DNA from 3 places in the Cellvibrio sp. 25HG11W-0 genome. Region 3 is predicted to be linked to each of the others. Evidence: predicted binding sites of a transcription regulator. Region 3 holds the regulator's gene; each other region holds the start of a gene.
What was found. The regulator sigma-54, encoded in region 3, starts transcription at its own class of promoters, with help from an activator protein. The targets are predictions, from matches to a motif close to TGGCACANNNNTTGCNNT.
Positions count from the first base shown of each region.

Region 1: the regulator sigma-54 is predicted to act here: its motif matches at 2,187-2,204, upstream of AC0KUT_RS02865 (NarK family nitrate/nitrite MFS transporter).
Region 2: the regulator sigma-54 is predicted to act here: its motif matches at 1,801-1,818, upstream of flhA (flagellar biosynthesis protein FlhA).

Region 1 is NZ_CM174230.1:643,299-648,115, reverse strand. It holds gene AC0KUT_RS02875 (bifunctional protein-serine/threonine kinase/phosphatase) at 1-191, opposite strand, end outside; gene AC0KUT_RS02870 (MFS transporter) at 240-1,706, opposite strand; gene AC0KUT_RS02865 (NarK family nitrate/nitrite MFS transporter) at 2,281-3,756, shown strand; gene AC0KUT_RS02860 (bifunctional protein-serine/threonine kinase/phosphatase) at 3,996-4,817, shown strand, end outside.
Region 2 is NZ_CM174230.1:2,085,206-2,090,022, forward strand. It holds gene fliR (flagellar biosynthetic protein FliR) at 1-496, shown strand, start outside; gene flhB (flagellar biosynthesis protein FlhB) at 496-1,650, shown strand; gene flhA (flagellar biosynthesis protein FlhA) at 1,860-4,073, shown strand; gene flhF (flagellar biosynthesis GTPase FlhF) at 4,133-4,817, shown strand, end outside.
Region 3 is NZ_CM174230.1:3,842,478-3,847,294, reverse strand. It holds gene AC0KUT_RS16075 (HPr family phosphocarrier protein) at 67-345, opposite strand; gene rapZ (RNase adapter RapZ) at 349-1,218, opposite strand; gene ptsN (PTS IIA-like nitrogen regulatory protein PtsN) at 1,323-1,769, opposite strand; gene hpf (ribosome hibernation-promoting factor, HPF/YfiA family) at 1,891-2,181, opposite strand; gene AC0KUT_RS16055 (RNA polymerase factor sigma-54) at 2,297-3,922, opposite strand; gene lptB (LPS export ABC transporter ATP-binding protein) at 4,166-4,817, opposite strand, start outside.

The DNA.
Region 1 (4,817 bases), 1.7 Mb from region 3:
TCGCTCGCCTCCTTGCCCGCTTCTGCTGCACTCACACCATCGGCGATCACCGCACAGGCGCCTTTGGTGTCAAGCAACATACCTTCAGGCACACGAATACCTATGGCATCTTCATTAACGCTCTTAATACCCGCCGAAGAGCACTGGCCGAGAGTGAATGTAAGTTTGCTCTGCAGGTGCCATTCCGTCATGTGTTGCCTTTTATAGGTAGCGAGCTTGTTATTACAGTCGCGAATAAATTAATGCACATCAACCATTTGTACAGTGCCATCGGGCAGCACTTCAAACATAGCGCTCTTAGGTTCATCCAACCACATGGCAGCAGCAGCCACTACGCCTATAGCTGCCGCAATAGTTAAAAAGAACGTAGATGTGCTCACAAATGAAAATACCGTAAGAAACAAAACTGCACCAATATTGCCGTAAGCGCCCACTATGCCCGCAATTTGCCCTGTAAGGCTGCGACGAATTAAGGGGACTACGGCAAACACACAACCCGCGGCCGAACCCAAAAAGAGTGAGCAGAGCATCATGGCTGCAACAGCAAGCCCTATAGGCCAGCTTGCGCCAATGGTCGACAAGAGTAAAAAGCCGAGTGCTGCACCGGAGAGCAATAACACCAGCGAACGCTTGCGTCCAAATTTATCGCTAATCCAACCACCGGAAGGACAAGAGAGAATATCAACAGCCGCAAAGCAGGCACCAAACAACCCCGCCAAGGCAACGGGCACCGCAAAGGTGCTTTGGAAAAACATCGGCAACATAGACACTACCGCCAGCTCAGCGCCAAAGGTGACGGCGTAGGCGAGGCTGAGAATGAGCACTTGCTTGAATTTGTATTGCTGTGATTTATCAACGGGCTTGGCTAACATCTGGCGATTGAGCGAAAATATTTTTGCGCTTTGCAGTAAAAAAATAATCGCTAGCACCACACAAATACTGGTGTGTGCCATCGCAGAGATCAGCCCTAAAAGCGACACCTTCCAACTCAAGAGCGCAAGTGCGCCATACATAGGAATGTTCACCGCCAAGTACATGATCAAATCGCCCTTAGAAGTCACCTCTAAACCGCCCGATTTATTGGGGCGAAAATAGGTGGAGCCTGCAGGGGTATCGGTTACCGAGAAGTAATAAACAAATGCGTAGATCAACGCAATGCAACCGGTAATCCCCGTGGCATAGCGCCAGCCATCATCGCCGCCGAACATTACCGCTAAGGTCGGCAAGGTAATGGCCGCCGCCGCTGAGCCTATATTGCCCAAACCTTTATAGATGCCTTCCGCCAAACCCATTTGGCGCGCGGGAAACCATTCGCTGATCATGCGAATGCCAATCACAAAACCCGCACCGGCAAAACCCAACAGAAAACGCGCCAGTGCCAGCATCTCAAAACTTTGCGCGAGGGCGAAAAAGAAACAGAAAGCACTGGTGATGATTAGCAGCAGCGAATAAATTTTGCGTGGGCCAAAGACATCCACCAACATGCCCACCACTATGCGCGCAGGAATGGTGAGCGCCACATTGAGAATCAACAGTGTTTTAACCTGTTGATCCGTCAAACCAAAGCTCACTTGAATAGCCATCAATAATGGTGCGTGGTTAAACCACACCAAAAAGGTAATGAAAAATGCCATCCAGGTGAGATGCAAAATTTTTGTTTTGCCGATAAAGGATAGAAAATGTAGATCCGCACCAGTCTTGCTCATCAATCACTCCAGAATGTTTTAATCTGAAGCACAGAGAGCAATTTCTAAGCCAAATAATAATTTTTTAAACTTTTGATCAAAAAAAAGATGCACCAGCATAAAACTAGCACGGATTTTTTTACTTTTTGCACAACAATGAATCATATGACACACGCAAAAATCACAAAATGATTCAGCGAATAACACATCAAACGCACAGTTTTACAGCACTCAGTGCGTTAAAAACTCTAGTGTTCACCAAAAACCATGAAAATTCGCCAATTTCACTCTAGCCGATCTAGGCATCAATCCAAAAGTGCCAACGCTCTATTGAAAAATCTAAACATTGGATACAGCGCACCTAAGCGCGCAATAATTTGCACCACCAAAATACACGCTGCACATTTTTAGCATTTGTTTGGCGCACAGCGCGCACCATTGCGTGCACCACAGACAGTCATATTCACGCCTTTTACCCGTTTAAGGGTGCATAAAACGTATTGGCATAGTGGTTGCTATTACCTTTACAGCGTGAGGCGAAAGCCCAATCGCACCACCAAGCATTCTTTGCAACTCACTGCCCGGACTATTTGTTATGAGCTCCCATAAAATAAACTTGCTGGATTTTTCTAATCCCTCTATACGCACACTGCACATTACCTGGTTTGCGTTTTTCTTATCCTTTGTGGTGTGGTTTAGTCATGCGCCGTTGAAGCCATTAATTATTGAAGCCTTTAACATGACCGAGGCGCAGTGGAAGGCGCTGCTGATATTGAACGTTGCGCTCACGATTCCCGCGCGTATTGCTATTGGTATTTTGGTGGATAAATACGGCCCACGTATTACTTACTCCAGTCTGCTATTTGTGTCAGGCTTATTGTGTCTTGGCTTTGCTACCGCACAAACTTACGAACAGCTTGCACTCTTTCGCTTTTTACTCGGTTTTGTCGGCGCCGGTTTTGTCATCGGGATTCGCTTAGTAGGCGAGTGGTTCCCTGCGCGTCAAGTAGGTTTGGCAGAAGGCATTTACGGTGGCTGGGGTAACTTTGGTTCGGCCGCAGCTGCTTTCCTCCTACCCTTTTTGGCCATATCAGTGTTTGGCGGCATCGGCGGCTGGCGTTATGCGATTGCCTGCACCGGTATCATCGCCATGATTTACTCGCTGTTTTTCTACTGGCGCGCGCGCAACACCCCAAAAGGCTCTACCTATTTCAAACCTAAAAAATCGGGCGGCCTAGAAGTCAGCAGCAAACGCGATTTCTGGATTTATATTGCCATGAACATTCCTATGTATGCCATTCTTGCGGTACTCGCATGGAAATTGTCGCCCACCAATATCGGCTTGCTGAGCGCAACCACCACCAATTTACTCTACGGTTTTCTAGTCGTACTGTTTGTGTTTCAATTCAGCCAAATTTATCGTGTTAACAAAGACATGCTGAGAAATGGCGCGCCTGAGCACGACAAATACAAATTCAAACAAGTCGCCATTCTCAACTGGTCTTACTTCGTTACCTTCGGCTCTGAATTAGCCGTGGTGTCTATGTTGCCCGCGTTCTTTTTAGAAACCTTTACCCAACTGACGCTGGTGCAAGCCGGTATGCTCGGCTCGGCGTTCGCCTTTATGAACTTAGTTGCGCGCCCCGGTGGCGGTTGGATTAGCGATCGTTTTGGTCGCCGTAAAACCATGTCTATCTTTATCGCAGGCTTGGCTATTGGCTACATGGTAATGTCGCAAATTACCGGCACCTGGCCTGTTGTCGGCGCAGTTATCGCGGTTATGTGCTGCTCGTTCTTCGTGCAGGGTGGTGAAGGTGCGGTATTTGCAATGGTGCCACTGATTAAGCGTCGCATGACTGGACAAATTGCGGGTATGGCAGGCGCTTACGGCAATGTGGGCGGCGTAACCTTCTTAACGATTTACAGCTTTGTGGATACCACAGCGTTCTTTATGTTGATCTCCGCCTGTGCCGCTGCCGTATTTGTGCTGGTGCAGTTTTTGGAAGAACCTAAAGGACACATGGTTGAAATGGCTGAAGACGGCAGCTTGCAAAAAATTGAACTTACTTAAAATTGAACTGGCTTAAAACTGAACTGGCCTAAAATGGACTTTACCTAAGCACTTCGCCCGCCAATACCTTTTTGGTTGCGGCTAAGAGCCTGCACAAATGTTCTAAGCTACGCATTGCCCAGCTCCTCGGAGCTGGGCATTTTATTTTTAATACGACTATTTCACGCGTGTACGTTATCCTGTTTGGACTTGCACTCGGCTCATGCCTTCGTCTTGCTCATTAAAAAGTGCCTTAATTTATGGAACATTTGCAATCACAATTACAGATTCGTTTCGCCCAAAAAAGTGAAGCGGGACGCAAACCAGAAAATCAAGACACCCTCGGCGCACGCCTGCCGGAAGGCAATACGCTCACCATTAAAGGTATTGCCATTGCCATTGCCGACGGTGTGAGCAGCAGTAAAGCCGCACGCGAAGCAAGTCAAACAGCCATTACCGGTTTCCTCAGCGATTATTACGCTACACCAGATACTTGGCGCACCCAGCAATCGGCCATTCGCGTTATTCAATCCCTTAACGCCAGCCTCTGGGGGCGCAGCCAAAACTCTATTTATGGCGAGGGCTATCTGACCACATTTTCTGCGCTCATTTTAAAAGGCGATACCGCGTTTATTTTTCACGTGGGTGACACCCGCGTTTACCGTCTGCGCGACGGCAGCCTTGAGCAAATCACCCGCGACCACACCCAGCGCATCGACCGCCACACCACTCATTTGAGCCGCGCCATGGGCGCCGACCCCTATCTCGATGTCGATATGCACAACGTGGAATTACAGCGCGGCGATATGTTTATTTTATCCAGCGACGGTATACACGAAGCCATTCCGCCCGCAGAATTTAAAGCGCTGATTCAAGCGCACCAAGACAATCTCGATGGCTTAGTCGATGCCGCACTGACACAGGCACTCAGCCATCAAAGCCAAGACAACCTCAGCATTCAAGCATTGGTCGTCGAGCAGCTGGGCACCGCGGGGCAAGACGATGCGGTGCAGGTACTATCGCGCCTGCCCTTCCCCCCGATACTCTCGCCGGAGCAAACACTCGATGGCTTGCGCGTAAAA
Region 2 (4,817 bases), 1.8 Mb from region 3:
GTTTGTGTTGGCGGGGCAATTTGTTGCGTTAAAAATAGGTTTGGGCTTTGCATCGATGAATGATCCATCAAGCGGTGTGAGCGTAACTATTTTGTCACAATTTTATTTGTTGCTTTCAACGCTATTGTTTTTGAGTATTAACGGCCATTTGGTGATGTTGCAGCTTATCATCAATAGTTTTACCAGCTTTCCTATTGCTGCTGGCGGCATGGGGCCTGTGCAGTTTTTTGCAATAGTGGAGATGGGGTCTTGGATGTTCAATGCCGGCTTGGTAATAGCCCTGCCGTTATTTACGTCGCTTTTAATTGTGAATATGTCATTTGGCGTTATGAGTAGGTCTGCGCCTCAGCTCAATGTTTTTACCGTGGGTTTCCCGATTACACTCATATTTGGTTTTATTCTCATGTGGTTTTCCTTGGCAAATTTCCTCCCAGTATTTTTCTTGATTATAGATGAGGGTATGGGGACTTTGCGTATTCTGGCGGAGGTTCCTTAGTGGCAGAAGAAGAGGATAGCAGCCAGGAAAAGACGGAAGAGGCCAGTTCCCGAAAGATTGAGAAGGCGCGCGAAGAAGGGCAGGTGCCCCGATCGCGCGACCTTACTACTACGGCTGTGTTATTGCTTGCTGCTATAGGTCTTTATGCATTTGCCGGTTTTATGGGCGAAAAAATTATAGGTATTACCCGCGTTAGTTTTATTTTAACGCGCGAAGCGATTTATGATCCCAGTACCATGATTAGCTTGCTTGCTCGGGGGATTTACGATGGTCTTATGAGCATGGCACCGCTTATGACGCTGTTGATCATTGCTTCTATTGTTGGCCCTATTGCCTTGGGCGGCTGGAACTTTAGTGGCAAGGCCGTTGAGCCGAAGTTGAGCCGTATGGACCCGATGGCTGGACTAAAGCGCATGTTTTCGGTGAAATCACTAATTGAGTTGTTTAAGTCTATTGGTAAGGTGCTAGTGATTTTATTGGCCACTGTGTGGCTGTTAAAGTATTTTGCGCAGGACATGTTTCGGTTGGTGGATGAGTCAATTCACAGCTCTATAGTGCATTCGTTAGATATTTCGTTGCTGGCTACTATAGCGCTGGCCGCCACGACGATTGTGATTGCCGCTATAGATGTGCCGATTCAGCTCTATGAATACAATAAGAAATTGAAAATGTCGCGTCAGGATCAGAAGGACGAATCCAAAGACACTGACGGCAAGCCGGAAGTTAAAGGGCGAATTCGTCAGTTACAACGGGAAATTGCGCAGCGGCGCATGATGTCAAATGTTCCCGAGGCGGATGTTATTATTACCAATCCCACGCACTTCTCCGTTGCGCTACGCTACGATCCCGAAACTATGGCAACACCCGTCATGCTGGCAAAAGGGGGCGATCACACAGCCCTGAAAATCCGTGAAATTGCCAAGGCACACAACATTGAAATTATTGAGTCACCCGTGTTGGCGCGGGCGATTTTTTATACTACGGATATTGACGATGAAATTCCGGCGGGTCTTTATTTAGCCATAGCACAGGTGCTAGCTTATGTATTTCAACTTCGACTTTATCGCAAAGGGCGCGGTGAGCGCCCCAAGTATCCACGCAATGTAAAAGTCCCTTCAGATATGCGCTTTAATACTTCGGGAAAACCTGAATAAATTCGAAGTGGATTATTGGGGTGAGGTTGTTCTTAGGTCTTTTAGTGGTTGTCAGATTACATAAGCACTCATATACCCCCGCATTCCACATTTTCGAAACAATAGTAAAACTATTTGATAAAAACTATTTGATAAAAACTATTTGATAGTAGGTACGCTTCTTGCGATAGCTCTTAAAAGAGCAATTAACCGTCAAGAAACCGTACCCTATGGCCTTACCTACTTTTAGTCAGCTCAATAGTTTTGATGGCAAGTCAGCCTTTAATTCCCTGCGTGGTTTAGGGCGTGGCAATATCGGCATTCCCCTTTTACTTATGATGCTGTTGGCAATGATTATATTGCCGATTCCAGCGTTGTTACTGGATGCTTTCTTTACCTTCAATATTGCGCTTTCATTGGTTGTGCTCTTGGTGAGCGTCTATGCCATGCGCCCTCTCGATTTTGCCGCGTTCCCCACTATTTTGTTGATCGCAACTCTCTTGCGTCTTGGCTTGAATGTGGCATCAACCCGTGTGGTTTTACTTGAGGGCCATGAAGGTGGCGATGCTGCCGGTAAGGTAATTGAGGCTTTTGGTAATGTAGTGATCGGCGGCAATTTTGCGGTGGGCATAGTGGTGTTTATCATTTTGATGATCATTAACTTTGTCGTGGTTACCAAGGGTGCTGGGCGTATTTCTGAGGTGAGCGCGCGCTTTACCTTGGATGCCATGCCGGGCAAACAAATGGCGATTGATGCAGACTTGAATGCCGGTTTAATCGACCAAGATCAGGCGCGTACTCGTCGCCAAGAAGTGTCTTCGGAAGCAGATTTTTATGGGGCGATGGACGGTGCCAGCAAGTTCGTTCGCGGCGATGCTGTAGCCGGCATCATGATTATGTTTATCAATGTGTTTGGCGGTTTGGGTATAGGCATGATGCAGCATGATCTGACGGCTGCGGATGCTTTTCAAAAGTACACGCTGCTCACCATTGGTGATGGTTTGGTTGCGCAGATTCCTTCGCTTTTATTATCAGTAGCTTCAGCGATATTGGTAACACGTGTTAATACCTCTGAAGATATGGGCGCACAAGTTGTCAGCCAGTTATTTACGTCCCCAAAAGCGCTTGGTGTGGCGGCGATAATGTTGGTCATTATGGGGTCTGTGCCTGGTATGCCCCATGTAGCTTTTCTTGGTTTGGGCATCATTTGCGCCGCCTTGGCCTACTACATTCATTGGAAAAAACAGCAGCCAGCTCTTGTGGAGGAGGGTGGTTATACGCCCTCGGCAGGGCGAACATCAAATGAGACTAGCGCCCCTGTCGGTCAGGCGAGTCTTGCACCGCAACGTACAGCGCCTGCGCTACCAGCAGGTGCGCCTGAGTCGCCCGAGCTGGGGTGGGACGATGTACAACCAGTGGATGTGATTGGTTTGGAGGTTGGCTACCGCTTAATTCCGATGGTTGATCGACATCAAGGGGGGGAGTTGCTGGGGCGCATTAAGGGCGTCCGTAAAAAGCTTTCGCAAGAAATGGGATTTCTTATACCTTCGGTACACATTCGCGACAATTTGGATTTGATGCCGACTGGTTATCGCATCAGTCTCATGGGTGTGACTATGGCTGAAGCTGATGTTTATCCTGATCGAGATTTAGCAATTAATCCCGGCCAAGTATTCGGCACGCTCGAAGGTCTCAAGACCAAAGACCCTGCTTTTGGTTTGGATGCGATTTGGATTAGCGCCAACCAAAAAGAACAGGCCCAAACTCTCGGCTACACGGTTGTTGATCCTAGTACCGTAGTGGCAACCCATCTCAATCAAATATTGCAACAGCATACTTTTGAGTTGCTTGGTCACGAAGACGTGCAGCAGCTGTTGGATCTATTGGCTAAAAGTTCTCCCAAGCTCGCTGAAGAGTTGGTGCCAAATACGCTTAATTTGAATGTGTTGTTAAAGGTTCTGCAGAACCTATTGCGGGAACGCGTGGCTATTCGAGATATTCGCTCCATCGCCGAGGCCTTGGCGGGAAATACTGCAAAGAGTCAAGATCCCGCCGCTTTAACCGCCTTAGCGCGGGTCGCCTTGGCGAGGCAAATGGTGCAAAACATTATAGGTAGAGAGTCTGAGCTCTCTGTTATCACCCTTGAGCCAAGTTTGGAACAGTTATTGCTGGGTAGTGTTCAGCAGGCACAAAAATCTGGCGCTGATGACAGCGCCTTCATTGAGCCGGGGTTGGCTGATCGCTTGCAACAATCCTTAATCAGGACCGCACAAAAGCAAGAGGCATCAGGTAAACCCTTAGTGTTATTAGTTGCTGCACCGCTACGTGTAATGATGGCGCGCTTCGTCCGCCATAGTGTTCCCGATATGTGGGTCTTGGCTTACAACGAGATACCCGATAACAAACAAATCAGTATTGATGCGACTGTCGGTGCTGATAAATAACCATCCATCATCGTGCTGCGCTGGTTAGTAATTGTGAGTTTTTACTCTAGGAGATTGATATGCAGGTTAAACGTTTTGTCGCTGCTGATATGCGTCGAGCCCTCGAACTGGTTCGCCAATCGCTCGGGCCTGATGCCATTATTCTCTCCAGTAATCGTATTCCAGAAGGCGTGGAGTTGCTCACAACTATGGGCACGGATAGTGAACTTCAGCAATTACAACAGCAGCCATTTGGTCAGCTTGAAGGACATAGTGCTGCGCCGCTGTTGAGCGATAGCGCGTTCGGAAAAACTCAAGCACGCGATAATCAACAAGCGCGCGATTACCAAATGACGAAAGGCGGCGCTGCTATTCTCAGCCCGAAGCTGGATCATCCGAATGCCGGTAAAAGTGGTGTTCAGTTAGCTGAAGATATTGAACTGGCGCGTCAGCGTATGCTCGCAAAACGCAAGGCTGAAGATACAGCTAAAGCGTCTGCACAAGAGTATTTGGTGGGGCGTGATAACCGCGTCAACGCAGCTATTCCGCGTCGGGCGCAGGGAATAGAGCAAAACAGTCTAGCTAATGAAACTCCGCAGCTTCAGCGCAATACATCCCTTGCCGATCAAAAAGTGAATAGGCAAGAAAGTGTGAAAAGTGTCGGATCGAAAAAGGCAATGAGTGCAGCTGAAAAATATCCTCTTGTTGATGATGATGTCCTATTGGCTCCAAAAAAATCTGAGCCTTCGTTTAAAGATCTACTGC
Region 3 (4,817 bases):
CTTGCTTCGATAAGGATAAAAGGAGGCTTGTAGGTGGCGATAGTGTGTTGATGCTTGCGCGCGTTATTACTCGCCTTCTTCGAAGCGGTCTGCAATCAGTGCGCGTATGGCATCCATTGCGGCTGTGGCATCTTCGCCTTCGCAGCTAATTTCAAGTGCTGTGCCCATGCTGGCAGCAAGTAGCATGAGCGACATGACACTTTTGGCGTCTACCCAAGAGCCTGTGCCGCCATTCAGCCGAGCTTGCACCCGCGCTTGGTGTTGATTGGCGAGGGTGGCGAGCTTGGCGGCGGCGCGCGCATGGAGCCCTTTGCGATTAATAATAGGGTGAGTTTCAGTCAGCATGGCTTAGCTTTTTGTGTGTTTGTTAATGTCGCGATGGCGAACTTGCACATCGTGAAAGCTTTGATCAAAGCGCGCCAGCAGGCGCTCGCTGAGATAGACCGAGCGGTGTTGGCCACCAGTGCAACCTACGGCGATGGTGATATAGCTGCGATTGTTGGCTTGGTAGCGCGGCAGCCAGCGCTCAAGGTAGCGCTCTATGTCCTCGCGCATTTCGGTAACGGTGACCTGCTCTTCGAGGAACTCAATCACGGCTTGATCTTTACCCGTTAGCGGCCTTAAGTCGGAGCGCCAATGGGGGTTGGGCAGGCAGCGCGCATCGAACACGAGATCGGCATTGACCGGTAAGCCATGTTTGAATCCGAAAGATTCAAAGAGTATGGCCATAGTCGATTCAGCGCGGCCAACGATGCGTTCTTTGACCAGATCGCGCAGTTCGTGAAGGTTGAGGTGGCTGGTGTCTATGACTTGGTCAGCGGCGTCGCGAATGGGTTCTAACAACTGCTGTTCGGCACTAATTGCCTCTGCGAGACTGGTGTGTGTGTCACTCAGCGGGTGTTTGCGGCGAGTTTCGCTAAAGCGTTGAATCAGTACTGCAGGTTGTGAATCTAAAAAGAGTGTGCGAAAGGGAAGGTGTGCTTCTTTTAAGGTGCTGATCATTTCGGGGAAAATGTCGAGATCCTGCCAAGCATTGCGCACATCAATTCCAATAGCAAAACGTTGGCTATCGTCTTTGTGGATTTGAATTTGGGCAACGAGTGCAGGTAGCAGGCTTACAGGCAGGTTATCGATACAGTTAAAGCCCACATCCTCCAATACATGGAGTGCGGTACTTTTGCCGGAGCCAGATAAACCGCTCACTATTACAAGATGCATAGGGCTGTCCTTTTTAAAACTTCTTTTAAGACCGCTTTGGCGCTGTTTTAAATCAACCAAGTTACCGGAAAGAGTAAAGCGGCTGCTCGATGTAGGTTTGTGAATTAAGCAATTGCTGCTTGGTAGAGCGATTCGTCATCAGTCGCTGCACGCAGTTTTTGGCGATAATCCGCATCATTGAGTGCGCCCGCTAAGGCCGCTAAATTTTGCAGATGTTCGTCGTGTGCGTCTTCCGGCACCAACATAGCAAAGAGTATATCGACGGGTTGTGAATCTATGGCGTCGAAATCTATGGGTTCTACGAGGGTGATGAGCGCCCCGAGCGTGGTTGTGCATTTATCCACGCGGCAATGAGGTATGGCAATGCCGTGGCCTATACCTGTAGAGCCTAGGCGTTCGCGTGCCACAAGGCGGCGAAAAAGGTCGTCTGCATCAATGCTGGGAACGTCTTCGGCAATGGCATTGGCAAGTAATTCCAATGCGCGTTTTTTACTGCCGCCTTCGAGCCCGCAGAGAGTGCGGTTGGGACTGATGATGGATTGAATTTGCATAACATTGACGATGTGTGAACATCTCTCAGCAGGGATGGTTGCCCATCGGGGTTGGTACAAAACTGTTTTTGGGCCGCCCTAAATGCCGATTGTGTGGCGCTTAGGGCAGCTGGGCAACCGGCTAGCGGTGGCTGCGCATCTTTTCTTTGTGCTTAATTAACTGGCGATCAAGCTTGTCGGCCAATGCATCTATGGCAGCATAGAGATCTTCATGGGTGGCGTCGGCAAATATATCTTTGCCACTCACATGCATGGTCGCTTCTGCTTTTTGAATTAATTTATCCACCGAGAGAATAACCTGGGTGCTGGTAATGCGGTCATGGTGATGGCTAAGGCGCTCTATTTTGCTGGTGACGTAGTCTCTGAGCGCTTCGGTAACTTCCAGATGATGACCACTGATGTTTATTTGCATAGATACTTCCTCTAGGTAGACACAAAAGTGTTGTGCGAGCACAACCGCGCAAACATCCTTGATAAATTTGATCCAATCAAAATCAGTTTAAGACAGTTGAAATATACTGCCTTCGTTAAAGTATTTTCCGTTCGTTTGACGGTGGAATATTGAGTGACTCGCGATACTTGGCGATGGTGCGACGCGCTACTTGAATGCCTTGCTCGGCTAATAAGTCGGTAATTTTGCTGTCGCTTAGGGGTTTCTTTTGGTTTTCTGCGCTCACCAGTTTTTTAATGATCGCACGGATTGCCGTTGAAGAGCATTCGCCGCCGCTGTCAGTACTGACATGACTGGAGAAAAAGTATTTAAGTTCAAATATGCCCTGGGGGGTGTGCATGTATTTCTGTGTGGTTACGCGCGAAATGGTTGATTCGTGCATTTCTACAATTTCGGCAATGTCGTGTAATACCAGAGGCTTCATGGCTTCGGGGCCGTAATCGAGAAAGCCGCGTTGTTTTTCGACAATACAGCTGGCGACTTTGAGCAGGGTTTCATTGCGGCTTTGCAGGCTTTTCAAAAACCAGCGGGCCTCTTGCAGGTTATCTTTTAAAAATGTGTTGTCGGTGCTGGAGTCGGCACGCTTCACCATGGACGCATAGCCGGAGTTAATGCGTAGGCGCGGTGCTATATCGGGGTTGAGTTCTACTACCCAGCGCCCTTCGCGCTTATCGACAAATACATCGGGCACCACATATTCCGTGTCGCCGCTTTCAATGATATCGCCGGGGCGGGGGTTTAGGCCTTGGATAAGGCTGACTGCAATACTCAAATCCGCTTCTTTGAGCTTGGTGCGACGCATTAATTGGCGGTAATCGCGGCTGCCTAGCAGCGGCAGGTATAGCTTGGCAATCAGCTTGGCAGATTCTAGCAGTGGGGTTTTAGGGTCATATTGCTGCAGTTGTACCAGCAGGCATTCCGCGAGGTTTTGGCTGCAGACACCACAGGGGTCAAACTGTTGGAGGCGATGTTGCACGGCGACCACTTCGTCTAACTCAAGGTCGGTAAAGTCTTGCAGTAGGCCTTCGTAAATATCCTCAATGGTAATGGAGAGCATACCGCTCGGCTCTACCGCATCGATAATGGCCATAGCGACTATGCGGTCCGTATCTGACATGGGGGTCAGATTGAGCTGCCACATCAAGTGATCGTAAAGGGAGTCGGTAGCGGCGCGACGGCTTTCAAAATCATTGTCGTCGTTATCGTAGTTGCTGGAGGCGCTGGAGCTGGATGATTGATATACATCATCCCAGCTGGTGTCGACAGGGAGATCACTGGGAATGGATTCGTTCCATTCGCTAGCGCTCTCGCTAAAGGTGTCGCCCTCGCCAAAACCGTCGCCATCGCCGTAGAGATCGTTGTCGGGGGTGCTTTCGCTAAAGCTGTCTGCGCCTGCATCGGTAGAGCTGTAGGTATCGGTTAGCTTGTCGTTGAGGGAGAACTCATCATCGCTGCTGTTTTTTGTCTCGGTAGCAATTTCTTGCTTGCGGTCATAATCGGCACTGTCTTGCTCGCCCGTAGCTTGACCGCTATCTGAGCCTTCGAAGCCTTCTTCGACCTCTAGCATGGGGTTAGATTCTAGCGCCTCTTGAATCTCTTGTTGCAGATCTAGAGTGGAGAGTTGCAGCAGGCGAATGGCCTGTTGCAGCTGCGGAGTCATGGTCAGTTGTTGACCGAGTTTTAGCTGGAGAGATTGCTTCATTATGAGAACGACAAACCCTTAACGCAGGATGAAAACGAACATCGGATAGGTAGAGTTTAGACAGGGTTTGGCTTGCAAGCAATAAGGCTAAGCAATCTTTATGCCTAGAGTGCATTTTTTGATCATTGTCAAGTGGGAGTTTGCGGTGTTAAGTACAGTTAATTTGGGGTTAGCAATGAATGCGGGGCTTAGCTGAGTTGCCGAAAAAACACTCAGCTGGCCGCTATATAAGATTGGCTGATGTTATAGCCTGAAATTTTCGCCCAAATAGACTGCGCGCACTTGGCTGTTGTTTAACACGGTTTCGGGTGTGCCCTCGGCGATGATGCGGCCTTCGCTCACGATGTAGGCGGTCTCGCAGATGTCGAGGGTTTCGCGCACGTTGTGGTCGGTGATGAGTACGCCAATACCGCGATCCTTGAGGTGGCGAACAATTTCTTTAATATCGTTTACCGAAATAGGGTCGACCCCGGCAAAGGGTTCATCGAGCAAAATAAATTTGGGGTCTGTAGCGAGTGCGCGCGCGATTTCTACGCGGCGGCGTTCACCACCCGAGAGCGCCATGCCGAGGCTGTCGCGAATATGGGTGATGTGAAATTCTGCCAGCAGTGACTCGAGCTTGGCGAGACGCTGTTTGCGGTTCAGGTCGCTGCGGGTTTCGAGAATCGCCATGATGTTGTCGGCGACAGTCAGCTTGCGAAAGATTGAGGCTTCTTGCGGTAAATAGCCGATGCCTGCGCGCGCGCGGCCGTGAATGGGCAGGTGCGTAATATCTTGGTCATCGATATGGACGCTGCCCATATCGGCGGGTACTAGCCCGGCGATCATGTAGAAACAGGTGGTTTTCCCCGCACCGTTTGGGCCGAGCAGGCCGACGATACTACCGCTGTTGACG